DNA from 2 places in the Lactobacillus juensis genome. Region 2 is predicted to be linked to the other one. Evidence: riboswitches for the same ligand, from Rfam matches in the RefSeq annotation. Region 2 holds a riboswitch; the other holds the start of a gene.
What was found. Region 2 has a riboswitch for thiamine pyrophosphate ahead of thiM (hydroxyethylthiazole kinase). Riboswitches for the same ligand answer to the same signal wherever they lie in the genome.
Positions count from the first base shown of each region.

Region 1: it holds a riboswitch for thiamine pyrophosphate, as region 2 does, so the genes downstream of both, AAA926_RS04105 (ECF transporter S component) here and thiM (hydroxyethylthiazole kinase) in region 2, are expected to answer to the same signal.

Region 1 covers NZ_BTTS01000001.1:859,444-862,656, forward strand. Annotated here, with positions in the region: gene AAA926_RS04095 (GntR family transcriptional regulator) at 1-436, opposite strand, end outside; gene udk (uridine kinase) at 725-1,366, shown strand; gene AAA926_RS04105 (ECF transporter S component) at 1,448-2,026, opposite strand; TPP riboswitch at 2,069-2,158, opposite strand; gene AAA926_RS04110 (M42 family metallopeptidase) at 2,226-3,213, opposite strand, start outside.
Region 2 covers NZ_BTTS01000002.1:232,268-235,480, reverse strand. Annotated here, with positions in the region: gene tenA (thiaminase II) at 422-1,081, opposite strand; TPP riboswitch at 1,297-1,395, shown strand; gene thiM (hydroxyethylthiazole kinase) at 1,471-2,259, shown strand; gene thiD (bifunctional hydroxymethylpyrimidine kinase/phosphomethylpyrimidine kinase) at 2,271-3,074, shown strand; gene thiE (thiamine phosphate synthase) at 3,085-3,213, shown strand, end outside.

The sequences.
Region 1 (3,213 bases), on a different contig from region 2:
TGGTAAAATCTGTTTGATTAAAATATGTTATTTCATAGGTTAAAGGAATATCTTTGACAAACCTAACTCGTGCAATTTTGATAACCTGTCCTTCAGGTGCATTAAAAAAATCCTTTAATCTCCCAGGCATTTTTTCAATGGTAGTTGCCAAGTGCTTAATTTTGACAGTTTTATTCCTAAGTTCAGTTGTCATTGAGTCCATGCCCAGCATATTAATGTCAATTTTCTTGTTAGAAATTATTCCCGCCCGTTCTTTGGCTTGTATTTGACCTTCATTTTTCAGCCTGTCTAAAGCATGTTTAACTGCATTACGACTAACTTGCAATTTTTCTGAGATTTCCCGTTGGGAGGGTAATTCACTCACCTTTTTAAAGTGAATTAAAAATTCTAAGTACTCTTGTACTTGTACTGCAGCAGTTCTTTCTTTAAATTCCATGATATCTTCTTCATTCTGGTATCATTATCTTATTTTATTGCTTCTTTTTTTAAAAATTTCCCATTTCAATGGGCTATAATCAAGGCAATTTATATTTAAAAATATATCTTCATTAATTTTGGTACCAGACTTATAGTAATCGCTTCCACTTACCTTGTCAATGGTTTTTTATTTATTTCGCATTCTTTATCTACTTGAGGGCGTTTTAATAGTAGAATTTGCCTTAACTGTTGGTAATTAACTGCAAAGTAAAGTAAAATATTTAAGGATTAAAAAAGGAGTGGCATAATGTCGAGACTAGAAAGGCCTGTCGTGATCGGTATTACTGGTGGCTCAGGCAGTGGAAAAACCACAATTGCTCAAAAAATTGTTGCACAAATGCAAGAAAACGAACATGTCCTGATTATGACGCAGGATTCTTACTATAAAGATAATACCGGTATCCCCATGGCTAAAAGAATGAAGATCAATTATGATCATCCCGATGCCTTTGATGTACCTTTACTAGAAAAGCAACTGCTTGATTTACTGGCATACAAGCCAATTGAGATGCCTGTTTATGATTTCAAGGAGCATACACGCAGCCAAAAAACAATTCACAAGGAGCCTGCCGATATCATTATCCTTGAAGGAATTCTGGTTTTAGCTAACAAAGAGATTCGCGATTTAATGGATATCAAAGTATACGTTGACACAGACGACGATATTCGTTTTATTAGGCGTTTAGAACGGGACTTAAATGAAAGGGGCCGCTCTATTGAATCTGTAATTGACCAGTATCTGAGTACCGTTAAGCCAATGTATCATCAGTTTATTGAACCGACTAAGCGTTATGCTGACATCATTGTTCCAGAAGGAGGCAAAAATGATGTGGCTATTGATATGCTGACTACTAAAGTTCATTCTATTTTAAGTAAAAAAGAGCAATAAAAAAGGAGTAAACGCACTGAGCCCCAAAAGCTTGACAACTTTTGGGGTTCAGTACAAAGTGCATTACTCCTTTTTACGTATTTAATCAACTTTAGGCTTCAAGGCATTGTCAAATAAATTAGTAATTAACTTCACTAAAACGCCATCGAAAACTAAAGCAGAAATGATGTTAGTAATAAACATCACAATTTGAACCTGCATACTGAATTTACTCCAACCATATAAAATATATGAAGGAATAAAACAGCCAAATGAAGCAAAGAATGCACCAGTTAATACGCTTTTCCAAGTGAATTTTTGGTAACGTTCTTTCTTAGGAAAAAAGCCAATTTCATTAGTGGCACCTTGAATGACTCCTGAAAGAATGGTAGTAGCTCCCCACTGTCCACCGATTGCCATTTCAACGACAGAAGCAAGTAATTCACCGATTGTTCCAGAGCCGGCTGTGGGAACAAAGTACATTGCCAGTGGTCCCGCCATAAGCCATAAGCCAGAAAACACAGTGTCTGTTACCGGCGCAAAACCTGTGGGTACCAAGAGCATCTTAACTAAATTAAAAGCCCAGTTAAAACCATAGGTATAAATTACACCCATAATGATACCAATCAGTGCAATTAAAATAATTGACTTCACATTCCATTTTGAAGATCTTGTAAACATAAAAATACTCCTAACTTTATAAGTCATTAGGAGCATCTTTTGTAACTAAATTTAACACTTCCCTAACGCAGGTATTGTCCCGTTCAGGTTCAGAGGGTATTTCTCAGCTATTTGGCACCCCTAGTGACTGATATTCATTTTTTACTAGTATATCACATTTTAACTAGTTTTTCTGCATTATTCAAAAGAACAATTATTTTTAAAACTGACTAAAACTCACTAACTTATCTTTAGTAAGATCACGAATAATAGCAAGTGTCAGATCTACGGATGCTTTAAAGTCAGAATAAGCGCTAAAGCAATACGGCGAATGTTCATAACGCACTGGGATGCCAATCACAATAGTAGGTGCTCCGTTTTCATAATATATGGCAGCACCATCCTGGCCACCACCAGTACGAACCGAACGAGTATATGGTATATGATTCTTATCAGCTAAATCACAGGCATATTGCTGGAATTTAGGATTAGGCAAAAAGGAAGTATCCATGTCACGGAGCATTGGTCCTCGCTTTAACCCTGTTTGTGATAGCCATTCTGGAGTAAAGGTATCATCAGCAGGACATGATTCCAAAACGATAGCTAAATCAGGTTTTACGGCTCTAGCTGTAACATATGCACCCCGCAAACCAACTTCTTCCTGACTTGAAAGTGCAGCCACAACGTTAAAATCGCATTGTTCGCCCTTTAAATTGTCTAGGACATCTGCCATAGCAGCTGCGCCAAAACGATCATCAAAATCTTTGCCAAAGAATAAGCCACTTTTGTCGTTGTATTCACATTTGACATCAACAAAAATTGGACAGCCAGTATCAATTTGATAGTCATTAATAGTTTCAGCTCGAGAACCGGAGCCAACATCAATAGACATATCGGCTACATCTGGTACATTATTTTTTTCAGCTGCTGTCATAAAGTGCGGGGGTTTAGTTGCAACTACTCCAGGCACATACTCCCCTGCACGATTTTTTATTTTGACGCGTAAAGCAGGGATATTGTACTTGACCCAGCCACCCAATGGTACGAATTTAATCATTCCATTAGGCCGAACAGCCTGTGTAATAAAGCCAACAGAGTCAGAATGAGCATCTAATTGAATTACCGGTTGATCTTTTTTATTTTCTTTCTTAGCTGCATATACATTGAGCATGCCATCAACTTTGACATTAGCAAAATCACGCACTGTT
Region 2 (3,213 bases):
GCTTAAAGTGGCATAGCCATGTCATCTACGAATGCAAGAATAAGAATATTGCGACTAAGTTTGGCATCGGCCTATACCGCGAGCTCTATAACTGACGGTTCTTGCTTTTTTGCTTCCACTAGCATAGTAGTGCATTGTTAGCTCTCCAGACCAATTATAGACTAGAAATACAGGTTTAAGATTAGTTGCTTTTAGTGCATAATATATGCTGCCACTAGTAACCCACATTTTAGAAATTCCTAAATCACCATTAACAGTACTAGGTAAATCTACATTATTATAAAATAAATATATCTTATTTTCTCCAAGTTGCACACTTTCCTGGGACTTTGAACAATAATTACATTGTCCAATATCAAAATTTTATTATGAAATTGACTAAAGACAAGTAAGAATAAAATAAAAGCGGTTTTTACAGAAGTTACTTCCAATCTTGCTTTTCATAAGCCATCTGCCAAAACTGCAATTCATAATAGCTGCTGCGCACAAACGCAGTTTGCATTTGCTCAAGTTCTTCATTAGTCGCACTTTCAGCCAAAGAATTGGTTAAATGCAACATTTTTGCTACGTTGGCGCCATACCATTCGCCATCATAAGTATCAATCCATTCCTGATAATAAGAAACCGGTGAGCCCTTTTCTGCCATTTTTTGGCCAATTTCCTGATAGAGCCAGTAACATGGTAAAAGTGCTGCAACCGCTGGTTTAACACCAGATCGATTTAATGTCATATGCATATGGTTAACGTAGTTATAAGCTGTTGGCGCCACCGGAGTTTCAGCAATTTCAGTCGCAGTTATGTTTAATTCTTCAAAAAAATGGCCTCGCACTGATATTTCGACATCTTTCAAGTCTTGTGCCCCTGCCAGTAAAAATTCCTTTACTTCCTGATTATCCGTTTTTGCCGCAATTAATTTATGCAACTTGCTGAATTCTCTTAAATAATAGCGATCCTGCAACAGATAAAATTTAAAAGTTGCAATTGGGAGTTCGCCACTTTGTAACTCCTTTATAAAGGGATGCACCATACTTTCATGCCACAATGCCTTCCCCGCTTCGTGCAGTCGATCCGTAAAATTCATGAATATTCTCCTTCGAGTTAAATAATATTGTAAAATGACAGTTAATTATTACTAATTACATTTTACTAAAGATAAACTCTAACCACTATACTGTTTTTGACTGTTATGCACAATTTTTTAATAACAGTCAAAGTACCAGCATATATAGCGTAAACAGATATCAACTTTATCAACCTACTATTGTAATCAGTAATAAATTCCGTTATAATTGTAAGCGATAACACGAGGGGTGCCTTTTTGGCTGAGATGAAAATTTTTCAGACCCTTTGAACCTGTAAGTTAATACTTGCGTAGGAACGTGTCAAAACTGCTTAAGCTTTGGCATTTCCATATGCCAAAGTTTTTTTATTAGTCAAAAATTTTAAGGATATTAAATTAGGAGTAATAAAATGCAGTTAAAATTATTAGACAAATTGCGAGCAGAAAACCCGGTTATTTTCAATATTGCTAATTTTGTAACAGTTCAAGACGTGGCCAATGCTGTTAATGCTATTGGTGCTTCACCAATTATGAGTAATGAAATCGCTGAAGCTGAAGAAATTGTGCGGATGGCTTCCGCCGTGGCAGTTAATATTGGCTGCTTAACCAAGCAGCAAATTAACCACATTAAAAAAGTGGAGGATTTAGCGCGCCAATATAATAAACCCATAGTATTTGATCCCGTTGCCGTTGGCAGCGTGGAGTACCGTTATAAAATCACAGAAAAATTATTATGGGATTTTCATACTAGTATTATTCGGGGCAATATTGGTGAGATAGCTGCCTTAGGTGGCTTTGATTGGAGCTCAAAGGGGATTGATGCAGGCTCTGGTTCTGGTGATATTGATGAAATTACTGCAAAAACTGCTCAAAAATATCGTTGCACAGTCATTGCGAGCGGGCCTACAGACACAATAAGCGACGGTAAAAGAATAGCCCATGTTCATAACGGCTCACCCCTTTTTAAAACTCATGTCGGCTCAGGAGATATGTTAACCAGTATTGTCACAGCTTTTACAGCAGTTGCTGACGATCCTTTTGAAGCAGCTCAAATAGGTGCTTTAGTTTTCAGTTGCGCTGGTCAATTAGTAGTTCAAGATCACCCTAATGTCGGGCCCGCTACTTTTGGCATGTATCTCATGGATTATTTGTATAAAGTAAAAGTTGCTGATATTGAACGAATTGCTGATTTTGATTAAGGAACTTTATGATGACTGAAAAAATTAATTCTTTTCCCCAGGTTTTAACTATTGCCGGCACAGATTCAGGTGGAGGTGCCGGAATCATGGCTGATTTAAAAACTTTTCAAATGCAAAAAGTATTTGGTACAGCTGTTGTAGTAGCAGTGACAGCACAAAACACTTTGGGCGTCCAGAAATCTTTTTTACTGCCTTTAGAAATGATCGATGCCCAATTCGCCTCTTTGGCAGAAGATTTCCACATCCGTGCTTGTAAAACAGGAATGTTGGGCGATGCAGATCACGTTCACCAAGTTGCACTTAATTTGCAAAAGTATGACTTTGGTCCTATTACCATAGATCCAGTGATGATTGCTAAGGGGGGCGCACCATTATTAAGTCAAGATGCTGTCGCCACCGTTAAGAACGAGCTGCTGCCTTTAGCCGATCTAATAACACCCAACTTGCCAGAAGCGGAGACTTTAACTGATATCAAGGTACAAGATCAAGCCCAATATCCAGAATTAGCTCATAAATTACAAGATATGGGAGTTAAAAATGTGCTAATTAAAGGCGGTCATGCAAGTAGCGAACAAGTAAAAGATTATGCTTTATTTGCTGATGGTTCCGATCTTTGGGTCAGCAGTTCCAGAATACATACCGAGCGCACTCACGGTACAGGTGACACCTTAGCTGCAGCAATTACAGCTCAACTGGCTTTAGGTCAAAGTTTACCGTCAGCAATTAAAATTGCTAAAAAGTACGTTACCAAAACTATTAAGGAAACTATTCAAGTTGGTCATGGTCACGGTCCTTTAAATCATTGGGCTCAGTAATTTAGGAGAAATAATGAAAGACTTTAACACTGATTTTTTACATGCTTACTTTATTTGTGGCAGTCAAGACGTTCCAGAAGGTAAAACTTTACCGGGCATAGTCGAAGAAGCACTTGCTGCAGGTATTACTGCTTTTCAA